3 regions of the Streptomyces malaysiensis subsp. malaysiensis genome follow, and region 1 is predicted to be linked to each of the others. Evidence: riboswitches for the same ligand, from Rfam matches in the RefSeq annotation. Region 1 holds a riboswitch; each other region holds the start of a gene.
The links. A riboswitch is a leader RNA that binds a small molecule or an ion and turns the genes downstream of it on or off. The one in region 1 is predicted to bind S-adenosylmethionine.
Positions count from the first base shown of each region.

Region 2: another riboswitch for S-adenosylmethionine. It lies ahead of AB0E24_RS18210 (aminotransferase class V-fold PLP-dependent enzyme); the one in region 1 lies ahead of thrC (threonine synthase).
Region 3: another riboswitch for S-adenosylmethionine. It lies ahead of AB0E24_RS23045 (glutathione S-transferase C-terminal domain-containing protein); the one in region 1 lies ahead of thrC (threonine synthase).

Region 1 is NZ_JBEZNG010000003.1:298,914-303,892, reverse strand. It holds gene AB0E24_RS08480 (cold-shock protein) at 375-581, opposite strand; gene AB0E24_RS08475 (MoaD/ThiS family protein) at 1,000-1,278, opposite strand; gene thrC (threonine synthase) at 1,275-2,585, opposite strand; SAM riboswitch class I at 2,604-2,745, opposite strand; gene AB0E24_RS08465 (glucosyl-3-phosphoglycerate synthase) at 2,942-3,889, shown strand; gene AB0E24_RS08460 (alpha,alpha-trehalose-phosphate synthase (UDP-forming)) at 4,057-4,979, shown strand, end outside.
Region 2 is NZ_JBEZNG010000008.1:90,956-95,934, reverse strand. It holds gene AB0E24_RS18230 (NYN domain-containing protein) at 1-172, opposite strand, end outside; gene AB0E24_RS18225 (hypothetical protein) at 190-435, opposite strand; gene AB0E24_RS18220 (rhomboid family intramembrane serine protease) at 588-1,322, shown strand; gene AB0E24_RS18215 (Lrp/AsnC ligand binding domain-containing protein) at 1,319-1,600, shown strand; gene AB0E24_RS18210 (aminotransferase class V-fold PLP-dependent enzyme) at 1,727-3,124, opposite strand; SAM riboswitch class IV at 3,322-3,440, opposite strand; gene trpD (anthranilate phosphoribosyltransferase) at 3,531-4,604, opposite strand; gene qcrB (cytochrome bc1 complex cytochrome b subunit) at 4,782-4,979, opposite strand, start outside.
Region 3 is NZ_JBEZNG010000011.1:139,039-144,017, reverse strand. It holds gene AB0E24_RS23060 (MauE/DoxX family redox-associated membrane protein) at 1-162, shown strand, start outside; gene AB0E24_RS23055 (YhjD/YihY/BrkB family envelope integrity protein) at 301-1,161, shown strand; gene AB0E24_RS23050 (Mut7-C RNAse domain-containing protein) at 1,304-2,047, shown strand; gene AB0E24_RS23045 (glutathione S-transferase C-terminal domain-containing protein) at 2,212-3,057, opposite strand; SAM riboswitch class IV at 3,416-3,562, opposite strand; gene AB0E24_RS23040 (PP2C family protein-serine/threonine phosphatase) at 3,749-4,885, opposite strand; gene AB0E24_RS23035 (Fpg/Nei family DNA glycosylase) at 4,978-4,979, shown strand, end outside.

The sequences.
Region 1 (4,979 bases):
TCCCAGGCCGTTAGGCCGTGGGGGCGGATTGCTCCGGACCGCGCTGGCGCCCGCGACGGACGGCCTGCCTGCCCCGCGGTTCCTTGCTCCGCACGGCCTGGCGGGCCTCACCGACCCGGTCCTTCTGTCACTCTCAACGTCAGAGTGCTAACGCCAATGATTAGCACTCGGGCCTATCGAGTGCAAGCGCCCGAGGGGCGTCCGTGAGGGGTGGTGGTCGGGTGACGGGAGGGCGCAAGCGCCCGAAGGGGGACCGGGAGGGCGTGGGTGCCCGAAGCGGGCGGGCCGGGCGACGGGCATGCCGAAGGGTCCGTACCCTGTTACGGGAGACGGACCCTTCGGTTTGTTCGATTCAGCTGCGTCGCGTCGGCGCGTCAGCCTACGGCCACGCGGACCATGTCGGCCTGCGGGCCCTTCTGGCCCTGCGAGATCTCGAACTCGACCCGCTGGCCTTCCTCGAGGGTGCGGTACCCGTCCATCTGGATCGCGCTGTAGTGGACGAACACGTCCGCACCACCGTCGACCGCGATGAAGCCGTACCCCTTCTCCGCGTTGAACCACTTGACGGTGCCCTGAGCCATTCCTAACTCCCCTATTGCTGGCCCTTGCGCAGGACCGCACTCCGCGGACCCGGGTCAGACCTCACCCCCCGGATGTGGGGGGTGTGCGCCGGAACGCGTCGACCGCCGCTGAATGTATCCGTCCCAACGCCCTCTGCAACAGGTCAATCGGACGAGAATTCTGGGCACGGTCGAACGGTTAAAAGTGAGAAATTATGTGAAGTTCGGGCAAGCCGGGCTGGACATAAAGAGCCAACCCGACAATTCGCGCGCACACTTTACGCACAACTTGACGAGTTCTCATATGCGGCTCCGGACCCGGCGCCCTCGGGGAATCCGGGCAACTGTATCGCGATTCCACACACGGAATCGCCCCGTCCGGTTGTCCCGGGACGGGGCGATGCCAAAGGTGAGAAGGGGTGAACGGGCGAACGAGGCGTCAGCAGCCGCCCGCCACCGCCGGGATGATCGAGATTCCCGCGCCGTCCGGGGTCGCCGTGGCCAGGCCGTCGGCGAAGCGGACGTCGTCGTCGTTGACGTAGACGTTGACGAAGCGACGGAGCTTGCCGGTGTCGTCCAGCACGCGGGCCGCGATCCCCTGGTGGTTCTTCTCCAGGTCCGCCAGGACCTCGGCGAGGGTCGCACCCTCGGCGGGAACCTCGGCCTGACCGCCGGTGTAGGTGCGCAGGATGGTCGGGATTCGGACGTTGACGCTCATACGAGGCCAGCCTCTCGGAACGAGTCAAGGGTGGGGCGGATGATGGCGGAGGGACCCGTGGTGGGGGCCACGGCGTCGAGGGTCTTGAGGCCGTCGCCGGTGTTGAGCACGACGGTCGTCAGGGACGGGTCGAGCAGGCCGTCCTCGATCAGCTTCCTGGTCACGCCGACGGTCACCCCGCCCGCGGTCTCCGCGAAGATCCCCTCGGTGCGGGCCAGCAGCTTGATGGCGTCGACGATCTGCTCGTCGTTCACGTCCTCCACCGCGCCGCCCGTACGGCGGGCGATGTCCAGGACGTACGGGCCGTCCGCGGGGTTGCCGATGGCCAGCGACTTGGCGATGGTCTGCGGCTTCTGCGGCCGGACGACGTCATGGCCGGCCTTGAAGGCGGCGGAGACCGGGGAGCAGCCCTCGGCCTGGGCGCCGAAGATCTTGTAGGGCTTGTCCTCGACCAGACCGATCGCGATCAGCTCCTTCAGCCCCTTGTCGATCTTGGTGAGCTGGGAGCCGGAGGCGATCGGGATGACGATCTGGTCGGGCAGCCGCCAGCCGAGCTGCTCGCAGATCTCGTACGCCAGGGTCTTGGAGCCCTCGCCGTAGTACGGGCGCAGGTTGACGTTGACGAAGCCCCAGCCCTCGCCCACCGGGTCGCCGATCAGCTCGCTACAGAAGCGGTTGACGTCGTCGTAGGTGCCCTCGATGCCGACCAGCTCACCGCCGTAGACCGCGGCCATGACGACCTTGCCGGCCTCCAGGTCGTGCGGGATGAAGACACAGGAGCGGAAGCCCGCGCGGGCGGCCGCGGCGCCGACCGCGCCGGCGAGGTTGCCGGTGGAGGAGCAGGAGAGGGTGGTGAAGCCGAAGGTGCGGGCGGCCTGGACGGCGATGGCGACGACCCGGTCCTTGAACGAGTGGGTGGGGTTCCCCGAGTCGTCCTTGATGTGCAGCTCACCGGTGACACCGAGCTCACGAGCGAGGTTGTCGGCCTTGACCAGCTTGGTGAGGCCGGGGTTCAGACTGGGCAGGTCCGCCACGTCCGCGGGGACGGGCAGCAGCGGGGCGTAGCGCCAGATGCTGTTCGGACCGGCCTCGATCCGCCGGCGCAGCCCCTCCGGATCGCCGGCCGGCAGCTCGTACGCGACCTCGAGCGGCCCGAAACAGACCTCGCACGCGAAAATCGGGCCCAGCTCGAACCGCTCACCGCACTCCCGGCAGGACAATGCCACGGCGGGGCCGAAAGCACCGGAGGCGGCAGAGCTGGAGGAGGAGGCGGAAGTGGTTGAGCTTTCTACTGATTGCACAGCCATGGATGGCGAGGCCCTTTCTCCTCATCTTCCTCGGGACGCATTTCGCCACGAGACGGAATTGGCACCTTCCCGAGCTGGGAGCCTCGCGGTGGAATGCGAGATCAGCTGGAGGGTTGCCGGGGCTTCAACGGGCCGTTCCCTCTGCCCCTCTGGATGAGCGGTATGGCGCCGGGCGGACCCGGAGCGTTTGTCAACACGGGCATCGTCGGTGAACACCGGGGTCGACCCCGACATACGACGGTCACGTGCGTTGTTCAAGACTGTAACCGAAGGCCCGGATGGTTGAGATAGCCGTCCGAAGCGCGAGATGGGTCACAGCGACCACAGCAGAGCGACCACAGCAGGGAGACACACAGGTGCTGGATGAGGTGGAGCGCTGGCTGGAGCGCCGCTCCTGGTCGGCCGACGACCGTCCGCTGGATCGCCTGCTGGCCGCGAAGCGGACCTCGGCGACGACGGTGAGCGTGGTCCTGCCCGCCCTGAACGAGGAGGCCACGGTCGGCGAGATCGCCGGCACGATCCGCCGTGAGCTGATGGGCGAGGCGGTGCCGCTGGTGGACGAGCTGGTGGTGCTGGACTCCGGTTCGACGGACCGCACCGCCGAGGTCGCCGCGGCGGCGGGCGCCACCGTCGTCCCCCGCGACTCGCTGCTGCCCCGGCTGCCCGCGGTGGCCGGCAAGGGCGAGGTGCTGTGGCGGTCCCTGCTGGCCACCAGCGGCGACATCGTCTGCTTCATCGACGCCGACCTGCGGGAATTCAACGCGCGCTTCGTCTCCGGGATCGTCGGTCCGCTGCTGACCGACCCCACGCTCCAGCTGGTGAAGGGCATGTACGACCGCCCGCTCGGCGAGCTGGCGGGCCAGGGCGGCCGGGTCACCGAGCTGGTCGCGCGCCCGCTGCTGAACCTCCACTGGCCCCAGCTGGCCGGGTTCGTCCAGCCGCTGGGCGGTGAGTACGCGGCGCGCCGCTCGCTGCTGGAGCGGCTGCCCTTCCCGGTCGGCTACGGGGTCGAGCTGGGGCTGCTGGTCGACGCGCTGCACACGGTGGGGCTCGACGCGCTCGGCCAGGTGGACATCGGGGTGCGCAAACACCGCCACCAGGACGGGCTGGCGCTCGGCCGGATGGCGGCCGCGATCTACCGCACCGCGCAGCTGCGGCTGGCCCGGGGCCACTTGGTGCGGCCGCGGCTGACCCAGTTCGACCGGGGCGAGAGCGGCTTCGAGCCGCGCACCACGGCCGTGGACACCGAGGAGCGGCCGCCGATGATCGAGATCCCGGAGTACGCGGCCCGGCGCGCGGCGTGATGGCCCCCGGGCGGCACGCGAAGGCGCCTGCGGGGATCGCGGGAGAGCGCCCATCCGCTTGCGCGGCGGCGTCCGCATGGCCAGAACCGCCAGAACCGGAATAGCACCTACGGGGCAAGAAACCGTACGTACGTTTGCGCGGGGTCGCACATGGCTAGGCTCGCGACATGGGAGCTCCGCGCACCGCCCCGATCCTGGTCGCGTCCAACCGCGGCCCGGTCTCGTACGGCCTGGGCGAGGGCGGCTCGCTCACCGCCAAGCGCGGCGGCGGCGGGCTGGTCTCCGGCCTCAGCGCGATCGGCTCCGACTCGGGAGCGGTGTGGGTGTGCGCGGCGCTCGGCGAGGGCGACCGCGAGGCGGCCCGGCGCGCCGGGACCAGCCATCTGAACCCCGGTGACACCGGCGGCCAGCAGGTGCGGATGCTCGACATCGCGCCGGATGTCTTCGCCGCCGCGTACAACGGCATCGCCAATTCGGTGCTGTGGTTCATCCACCATCTGCTCTACCAGACCCCGGTCGAGCCGGTCTTCGACGCGGAGTTCGCCGAGCAGTGGGCGGCCTATGAGAGCTACAACGCGGCCTTCGCGGACGCGCTCGCCCAGGAGGCGGTGGCCGAGGCCGTCGTCCTGGTGCAGGACTACCACCTGGCGCTGGTGCCCGCGATGCTCCGCGAGCGCCGCCCCGATCTGCGGATCGGCCACTTCTCGCACACCCCCTGGGCGCCGCCTGACTACTACCGGCTGCTGCCGGACCAGGTCGCGGCGGATGTGCTGCGCGGCATCCTCGGCGGCGACCGCGCCGCGTTCCTCACCGAGCGCTGGGCCACCGCCTTCGCCGACTGCTGTGCGGCCGTGCTGGGCGCGGAGATCGTCCGGGACGGAGATGGCGACGGCGGCGAGGAGGGCGGCAGCACGGCGACGGCCGTGCGCTTCGAGGGGCGGGAGACCCGGCTGGGCGTCCATGGCCTGGGCGCGGACGCGGACTTCCTGCGGGAGCGGTCGCGGCAGGCCGATGTGGACGAGCGGCTGACCAGTCTGCGGGCGCAGATCGGACCGGGCCGGAAGTCGATCGTCCGGGTGGACCGCACCGA
Region 2 (4,979 bases), on a different contig from region 1:
GGGCGTACTGCCGCAGCTGGGTGGGCAGCTCGGTGACCGTCAGACCGCCGAAGGCGTCCGCGACCAGCGCCACCACACGCCGTCGCACCCCTTCCGGCAGGGGGCGGTCCAGCGCCTCGGTGACGCCCTCGGCGTCACCGGCCGCCCCGGGGTCACCGGTCCGCTCCACCACCTGTCACCGCTCCGTTCTCAGGCGCTCTGGCCGGCGCTCGGGCGATCCACGAGCTCGATCTGATCGACCGCGTTGCACCAGCGGCAGCGCACTGACTCAATGCTCTCACCGAGCACCTCGCGTTCCTCGACTCTGGGTTCCCCGGCCAGGTCGAGATGCACATACTCCACGGCTCTGGTCGCGCGGGTCACATCGAACCGGGTGAGATTGCCGCAGAGCGTGCAACGCCAGCGGGTCTGGGCGGTCGGCAGGGGCACGGCCATGGTGCGGTCCTCGCTTCTCGGCTCGTCGGCGGCGTCCTGTAACCCTACGGCCTGAGCCCTGGCCCGCGCCGGGGCCCGTCTCCCGCCCGCGGCCACGGGGAGCGCGGCGAGGCGCTCTGTGGAGGTTGCGTCCGGTACGGAATGATCTGACCATGATCGAGACGTCGTCGGGGCCCGGCCGCCCCTGGATGGCGGGGCCCGGCCGCCCGTGGATGACGTACGGCCTGATCGTCAGCTGCTGCCTGATCTTCGTCCTCGGACCGGCCTCGGGGCTCAACCCCGGCTATGGCTCGGGCGGGCGGCTGGTGGAGGCCCAGTCCACGTACTTCGAGCGCTGGGGCGTGGTGCCGAGCGCGCTGTGGAGCGGCGCCCCGGACCAGCCGCTCGCCCCGCTGACCGCGCTGTTCGTGCACGGCAACTGGCTGCATCTGCTCGGCAACATGCTGTTTCTCTACGTCTTCGGGGCGATGACCGAGGAGCGGATGGGACGCCTCCAGTTCGCCGCCTTCTACCTCGCCACCGGCTATCTGGCGCTGCTCGGCTACGCCGCCGCGCACGCCGACTCGGCCCAGAGCCTGGTGGGCGCCTCCGGGGCCATCTCCGGGGTGCTCGGCGCGTTTCTGTGGCTGTTTCCCCGGGCCCGGGTGACCAGCCTCTTCCCGTTTCTGCTCTTCCTCCCGCTGCGCTTCCCCGCCTGGGCGGTGCTGATCTTCTGGGTGGCCCTCCAGTGGCTGGCCGCCCGGCAGGCCGACGACCGCCCGGGCGTGGCCTATCTCGCCCATCTCGTGGGCTTCACCCTCGGGTTTCTCTTCGCGTGGGCCCGATTCGGGCGGACGGCTAGAGTGGGCGGCGCAGCCCGGGCCAGTGAGGGAGAAAGTCAGCCGTGATCACTTCGATCGTGCTCATCAAGACCAACGTGGACCAGATTCCGGAGACCGCCGAGAAGATCGCCGCGATCGGCGGTGTGAGCGAGGTCTACTCGGTCACCGGCGCGCACGATCTGATCGCGATGGTGCGGGTGGCCCGGCACGACGACCTCGCGGACATCATCACGGGCGAGATCAGCAAGGTGCCGGGGGTGGCCTCGACCGAGACCCACATCGCCTTCCGTACGTACTCGCAGCACGACCTGGAGGCCGCGTTCGCGATCGGTCTGGACGGCTAGGGGAACCGGGGCTCCGCCCCGGACCCCGGGGGCTGAGGGCGAAGCCCCTGCCACGCGGCGGAGCCGCGCCGTAGACCCCGTAGGGCCCGGCCGCGCCCGAACGCTCGGGCCACAGGTCCGGAATCCTCAGCCGCGGTCCGGGACGCAGCGGCCGTCCTCGGTGCGGTAGCTCCACCGGGCCCCGTCGCGCACCAGCTCCTTCACGGCGCCGACGAACCGCTCCACATGCTCGTCCGGGGTGCCCGCCCCGAAGCTGACCCGGATCGCGTTCAGCGCCCGCTCCCCCGGCGCGGCCTCGGGCGCACCGCACTCGCCCGGCTCGTCGGGCTCGCTGTCCAGCAGGGTGCGGACCAGCGGATGCGCGCAGAAGAGCCCGTCGCGTACGCCGATGCCGTACTCCGCGGAGAGCGCCGCCGCGAAGTGGGAGCTGTTCCAGCCCTCCACCACGAACGACAGCACCCCGACCCGGGGCGCGTCGTCGCCGAACAGCGAGAGCACCCGCACCTCGGGCACCTCGGCCAGCCCCGCCCGCACCTTCTCGATCAGCTGCCGCTCACGGGCGACCAGCCCCTCGAAACCGGCCTCGGTCAGCGCCTTGCACGCCGAGGCGATCGCGTAGACCCCGATCACGTTCGGCGAGCCCGCCTCGTGCCGGGCGGCGGTGGTGTGCCACTCGACGTCGACACCGCCGTCGTCCCTGCGGGCCACCTTACGGCTGGCGCCGCCGCCCGCCAGATACGGCCGGGCCTCCCGCAGCCAGTCCGCCCGCCCGGCCAGCACACCGGCCCCGAAGGGCGCGTACAGCTTGTGCCCGGAGAAGGCCACCCAGTCGACGTCCGCCTCCGCGATGTCCACGGGGTGGTGCGGGGCCAGCTGCGCGGCGTCCAGGACGATACGGGCGCCATGCGCGTGCGCGGCCGCGGCCAGCTCCCGCACCGGCCACAGCTCACCGGTCACATTGGACGCGCCGGTCACACAGACCAGCGCCGGGCCCCCGGAGCGCCCCGCGAGCGCCCGCTCCAGCGTCTCCACCGCCTGCCGCGGGGAGCGCGGGGCGCTGAGGTAGCGGACGGTGAGGTCCGCCCGCTGCTCCCACGGCAGCAGCGAGGCATGGTGCTCGGTCTCGAAGACGTAGACCTCGGTGCCCCGCGGCGCCACGGCGGCCAGGAGGTTGAGCGAGTCGGTGGTGGAGCGGGTGAAGACGACCTGGTCGTCCTCGCGGCAGCCGAGGAAGGCGGCGACGTCCTTACGGCTGTTCTCGAAGAGGTCGGTGGACAGCTGCGAGAGATAGCCCGCCCCGCGGTGCACGCTGCCGTAGTAGGGCGCGTAGGCGGCGATGTCGTCCCAGACCCGGCGCAGCGCGGGGGCGCTGGCGGCGTAGTCGAGCGCCGCGTAGGTCACCTCGCCCCCGGTGACCAGGGGCACCAGAACGTCGCTGCCCAGCACGGGCAGCGGCTCACAGGCGGCGACGGAGGAATCGGCGGAGGCGGAGGCGGAGGCGAGGGCAGAAGGGCGCACGGACATGGCGAAGTCTCCCGTAAGGGTCGAAGGAATGCGTGCCGCGCACGGGGACGGCGACGAGCCGGCCGTCGGGGCGCGGAGAGGACGCTCGACGCACGGCGGACACCGCGCGGAGCAGGAGAGAAACGGGCCGTCCGGCCCTAGCGCATTCGCTGCATCACGGAAGAGCTCCCTCGACCACCAGGACCCCTAGTGCGAGGGGTCCGCGCTTGCCGCCGGCCTCGCTGCCTGGCGGCCTGGTCATCACCCGGGGCACCCCGCCACGGACGGAGGGTTGCCGGACAGCGGGCCGGGGCCGTAGTCGCTGTCGCTCGTGACCTGGGCAGGAGTATGCCATGTCCTACGGCGGTGCCCATGCCCTGTCCGTATCCCGGACAGAACATGGGCACCGTGACCGACGGCGGAGCGCTCAGGCGTGGGTGGCCCGTACCCACCGCTCCAGGACGTCGCGCGCCGCGCCCGAGTCGATCGACTCGGCGGCCCGCGCGGCGCCCGCCGCGATCCGGTCCGCCAGAGGCTTGTCGCCCGGCTCCGGCTCGAGCGCCACCAGCGCCGCCGCCGAGTTCAGCAGCACCGCGTCCCGGACCGGGCCCTTCTCGCCCGCCAGCAGCCTGCGGGCCACATCGGCGTTGTACGAGGCGTCAGCACCGCGCAGGGCCTCGATGGGGGCCAGTGCGACGCCCGCGTCCCGGGGGTCGAAGGTCTCCTGGCGCACGGCGCCGCCCCGGACCTCCCACACCTGGGAGGTCGTGGTCACGGTGAGCTCGTCCAGCCCGTCGTCGCCGCGGACGACCAGCGCGGAGGAGCCCCGCTCGGCCAGCACACCGGCGATGATGGGCGCCATCCGGGCGTCGGCGACCCCGGTGGCCTGGCACTTCACCCGCGCCGGGTTGGTCAGCGGGCCGAGCAGGTTGAACGGGGTGGCGACGCCCAGCTCACGGCGGGCCGAGGCGACATGCCGCAGCGACGGATGGAACTTCACCGCGAAGCAGAAGGTGATCCCCGCCTCCTCCGCGACCTCGACCACCCGCTCTGGGCCGATGTCCAGATTGACGCCCAGCTTCTCCAGCACATCGGAGGCGCCGCTGGCGGAGGACGCGGCGCGGTTGCCGTGCTTGACGACCCGCGCGCCGGTACCGGCCACGACCAGCGCGGACATGGTGGAGATATTGACGGTCCTGGCGCGGTCGCCGCCGGTGCCGACGATGTCCACGGTCGCCCCGGGCACCTCGATCACCCTGGCGTGCTCGTACATGGCCCGCACCAGACCGGCCACCTCGGAGACCGTCTCGCCCTTGGCGCGCAGCGCGATCGCGAATCCGGCGATCTGGGCGTCGGTGGCCTCGCCCCGCATGATCCGGTCCATGGCCCAGGCGGTGTCGTCCACGTCGAGGTCACGGCCGGCGATCAGCGTGCTCAGTACGTCCGGCCAGGTGCGGGCCGTCGCGGTGCTGTCGCCTCCGGCGGTGGTCACAACGTCCATGGTCCGCTCCTGGATCCGTGGGGTGGGCAGGGAAGGGGTCCGCGCACTTCAGCGGCCCGTCGGCAAGCCTATCGGCAGCACGGCCGGGGCCCCGGCCGGACCGTGCGGTCCGGGCCGGGGCCCTGGTCTGTGGCGTAGCTGTATGAAGAAACCGGTCGCTGGAGGGGCTCCGGGAGATCAGTGGTGGCCGTGGCCGCTGGTGATCTCGTGGTACTCCTCGCGGGTCGGCTTCGGAATGACGTTGTCCTCGCCGTAGTAGCCCTTGGAGAGCTTCGAACGGAGCTTCTGAGAAGGCTTTATCTTCTGCTTGACCCCGTTCTCGTCGACCGCGGGGCCGATCTCGTAGGGCTCGGGCTGGTCGTGCTGGGTGAGCGT
Region 3 (4,979 bases), on a different contig from region 1:
CTCCAGTTCGCCGGGGTGTACGGGGGCGGCACGGCCGCGAGGCCCGTTCTGGTGCTCTTCGCGGTGGACGCCGCGGCCAGCCTGGACACGGTGCGCGAGCCCGCCGTCCGGGTCAGCGTCATCGACGCGGACAGCGGAGCCCCGGTCATGGCCACGGCGTGAGGCCCGCCCAGCGGGCTCGCACGGCCGCCGGGACACCGCATGGGTGCCCCGGGCGAGCTCCCGGCGGAACGTCACCACCCCGAGTAGCCTGGACGGCACTGCCCAGGTCGAGCCGGTGGCGCGGGTAGGGGAGTGGGTATGTCCGAGAATCGGTCCGCGTCCGGCTCCCGGGGGCCCAGATGGTGGCGGCGGCTGGAGGACGCGTTCCACCGGTCGGCGCTCGGACGCGGCTGGCGGCGGGGCAGTGAATTCGAGCTGCTGCACCGCGCGATGGGCTTCGCCGCCCTGGGCTTTCTCACCCTGGTGCCCCTGCTGATCGTGGTGGCCGCGGCCGACCCGGTGAACCGGCTGGGATTCGCCCAGTGGCTGGGCGAGGGCCTCGGACTCTCCCCGACCTCGCGGGACGAGGTGCAGCGGCTGTTCGCCCCGCCCAAGCAGGCGCTGGAGTCCACCACCGCCTTCGGTCTGGCCACGCTCGCCATCTTCGGGCTGCGCTTCGGCACGGTGCTCCAGGTCGGCTACGAGAAGGTGTGGGAGCTTCCGGCCGGCCGCTGGCACACCGTCTGGCGCCATCTGGTGTGGCTCGTGGTGCTGATCTGCTATCTGCTGCTCTCCGCCCATCTGGCGCCCGGTCTCTCCCGGGTGCTGGTGGCGGTGGTGGGCACGGTGCTGTTCTTCTGGTGGTCGCAGCATCTGCTGCTCGGCGGGCGGATCAGCTGGGGCGCCCTGCTGCCCGGCGCGCTGGCCACCGGCGTCGGGCTGCTGGGGCTGCGGGTCTTCTCCCAGCTGGTGTTCTCCCCGCTGATCGCCTCCAGCACGGTCTCCTACGGCCCGGTCGGCACCGTCCTGGTCGTCCAGTCCTGGCTGGTCGGCGTCGGCTTCGTGGTCTTCGGCGGTGCGCTCGTCGGGCGGGTGCTGCACGAGGACTATCTGCGGATGGTGGCATGGCGCCGCAAGAGACACCGCGACCGCGCCAAGGCGGACCCACCGGTCGGCTGACGCCCGGACGACGAGCGTACGGGCCGTTCGGCCCGCCGCCCCCGGTGGTTCCCGCCGACGGTCCGTTTTCATGATCGCCAAGCCTGGCGCCGGACCGGAAACGCCATCGCCCCGAGCCGGGCGCGCCTGGCATGCTGGCGGTGTGAACGGACCCGAGATCCACCTCAGCCTCGCCCCTGAACTGCGGTTCTTCACCGTCCCTGAGCGCCGCCGCCCCTGGACGGCCGTCGTCACCGACGGCGCTTCGACTCTCGGCCATGTCGTCGAGTCGCTCGGGGTCCCGCTCACCGAGGTCGGCAGGCTGCTGGTGGACGGGGACGAGGCCGCTGTCTCGCATGTGCCGAGCGCGGGGGAGACCGTGGAGGTCCACCCGGTCGTCCGCCCGCAGCGAGTGCCGGGCGCGCCGCTGCGCTTCCTGCTCGATGTGCATCTGGGCACGCTCGCGCGCCGGCTGCGGCTGCTGGGCGTGGACGCCGCGTACGAGAGCGAGGACATCGGCGATCCCGAGCTGGCCGCGCGCTCCGCCGCCCAGCGCAGGGTGCTGCTCTCCCGCGACCGCGGGCTGCTGCGCCGCCGTGAGCTGTGGGCCGGGGCGTATGTCTACAGCGACCGCCCCGATGAGCAACTGCGGGACGTCCTCGGCCGGTTCACCCCGAGCCTGGTGCCCTGGACCCGCTGCACCGCCTGCAACGGCCCGCTGGAGGACGCCGACAAGGAGGCGGTCCGGGAGCGGCTCCAGCACGGCACCCGGCGCACTTACGAAGTCTTCGCCCGCTGTACGGCCTGCGGGCGGGTCTACTGGCGCGGCGCCCACCACGCCCGTCTGGAAGCCATCGTGGCCGGGGCGATGGGCGAGTTCGGCGCCGCCAGGGCCGCCCTGACCTGAGCGGAGCCGCAGGTCAGGGCGGTGCCTCGGCGGTGACTGGCGGCGGTGGCCGCTACGGCGACTGGTGGCGATGGCTGCTTACGGCCGCCTTCGACGGTGGCGGTGACCTCCAGGGTCCTCGGCGGTGGCGGTCACCGCCGGCGCGGAAACCCCAGGGCGGAAACTCAGGACACCTCGTCCTGGAGCGCCTCCGGGATCGTGGTGTGGAAGGCCGGATGGGCATGCAGCCGCCGTACATAGGCGCGCAGCCGCCCGTGCCGGGAGACCCGGTGGGCCGCGTCGGCGTCCAGGAGGGGCCGGTACTCGGTGTCGAGCTGGACGAGGGCCACCCACAGGTCCACATCGGCGGCGGTCAGCTCGTCGCCCAGTGCGTACGGCGCGGTCGCCAGCTGTCGGTCGAGCCGGTCCAGGGCGGTCAGCAGCCGCTCGAGCGCCGCGTCCCGGCACTCCGGCTCGTGCGCCGTCCCGGCCTGCCGTGCGGCGTGGGTGATGTCCTCGTCGAGGAGTTCGCGGAGGGCGTCGATGTCCGCGGCGAGGGCCGCCGGGCGCAGCCGGGGAGATCCGGCGCCGCCCGGGTCGCTCAGATGGCCGGCGAGATCGCGCAGGATGTCGGGCGTGTGATTGCTGACGACACGTCCGGTCCAGCCGTCGCACAGCGCGGGCGCGTCCAGCGGTCCGCCGTAGCGGTGCCAGGTGGCCTCGTAGGCCCCGCGCAGCGCGGCGAACGCTTCGGGGGTGTCGTCCGGGAGCCCGAGGAGAGTGGTGGCGACGGTGTTCCGCAGCCCGAGCAGATCGAGGGTGATGGAGACGCGCAGCGAGAGCGGACAGCTCGCGGAGAGATAGAGCCGATAGCGATGCGGCACCGGATAGAAGCCACCGGCGAGGTCGACGCCGATACGGCTGCGGAAGCGGTGCGGCGGTGCGGGCGGGGCGATCCGGGGACGCGGCGAACAGGGGTCGGGGTCGAGCAGAGCGGCGGGACCTGAACTGACGGAAAACGTCTCGGACATGGCTCTCCAAGGCAATGACGGAGCCCCGGCCCCGCCGGTCAGGCGGCGCCGATGGCGCAACGGAAGGGAAGCCCGCGCGGGGCGCCCGCCGGGACGGTGCCGGGACACACCCGGCCCGGCCCCGGCGCGCGAGGCCGCGCTCAGTGCTCGGTGACCGCGTCGATTCAGACGGCTGGACTGGAGGCGCTGCAAATGCGCAGCAGATCGATGTGCAGCCGCCTGGTCAGGAGGTGATCCGCCGGAGCCAGGAGACGGCGGAGCGGGGACAACGGCCGGGGACGCCGACGGGCGCCGTCCCTGTGGCTGTCGGTCCTGGGCATCTCCACCGATCCCATCATCGGGGGCTCGCGAGGCAGCGAGACCGCGCTTGTCCCGTCCACGCCGACGGGACCTGGTCGTCACCCGGGGGCACCCCGTCGCGGAAGAAGGGTTGCCTGTCAGCGAGCCGGGGCCGATGACCCGCCTGAGCGGGGATACCGCACGGTGGGCGCTGACAATCGTGACCGTCCCTGACAGTGTCGTCGCGCTCCGCGAGGGCGTCAACCCATGCCAAGGCGGCCAACGCGGGCCGACGGTACGGCGGATGTACGACGCCGGTGTGGCCGCACCCACTCGGAGAACCGGCTGGGAGAGCCCACTTCGGAGAAGCGGCTCAAAGAACCCACACAAAGAACCCACACAAAGAACCGGCTCAGAGAACCGGCCGCCCCGCGCCGCCGATGACCCGCTCGATGAGGACCATCGCCGCGTCGTCCGACAGCCGCCCCTCCGTATGCCGGACCAGGGCGTGGCGCAGCCCGTCCAGGTACTCGGACGGAGTGGCGCCGTCCAGCGTCTCCATGGTCCGGTGCAGCGGGAAGAACTCGTTGCAGTGGTTGCGGGCCTCGACCACTCCGTCGGTGTGCAGCAACAGCCGGTCACCGGGCAGGAACGGAAAGGTCTCGACGCGGATCGGGGGAGGGGCAAGGAAATCCTCGAGGCCGAGCGGCGGCAGCGGGCGCACCGGGTCCAGGGAGCGCACCTTGCGCCCGCGCATCACCAGGGGCGGCGGATGGCCCCGGTTGATCAGATGGACCAGTGACTCCTCCGACACCTGGGCGAGCAGCACGGTGACGAACTGCTCCTCCAGCTCCTGCGGGTCCTGGAACTGGGAACGGTCCAGCAGCTCGTACTCGCGCCCCAGCGCGGCCGCGCAGCGGTGCATCACCTCGGCGAGATCCTGCTCGTAGTGCACCGCCTCCCGGAAGGCGCCCACCACGGCCGCGGCGGACCGCACCGCGGCCAGCCCCTTTCCCCGCACATCGCCGACGATCAGCCGCACTCCGTAGCGGGTGGACATCGCCTCGTACAGGTCCCCGCCGATCTGCGCTCCGCGCTCGGCCGCCATATAGACACTGGCGGTGTTCACCACGCCCATCCGGGCGGGCAGCGGCCTCAGCACCACGTTCTGGGACACCTCGGCGATCCGGCGGATATGGGCCAGCTCACGGTCCCGGCGCACCCGTACCGCGCTGGTCGCCACGCTCGCGACCGCCACCACCACCAGGGCCAGCAGATTCGCGTACACCACCTCGCTGCCCCACGCGTCGTTGTGGGCGGCGGTGATCCCGCAGATCGCCGCGGCCAGCAGCGCCACACCGGCGCTGCCGAACGGCCCCATGGTCACCGCCGCCAGCGCCGGCGCCGGGGAGAGCAGAGAGCCGGTGTAGAGGGTGTGCGCGGGGGAGAGCTCAATACTGAGCACCGCCGCCAGGACCACGAACGGCAGACACCGTGTGATCGCGAACAACGTCTGGCTGCGACCGCTCGCCCCCGGGGTCGGGCGCATGAATCGCATAATTCGGACTTTAGCCGACGAAAGCCCCCGAAGGGATGATTATCCATAACGCGAGACATCAGCCCCGGGCGTAGCCTGACGCTAT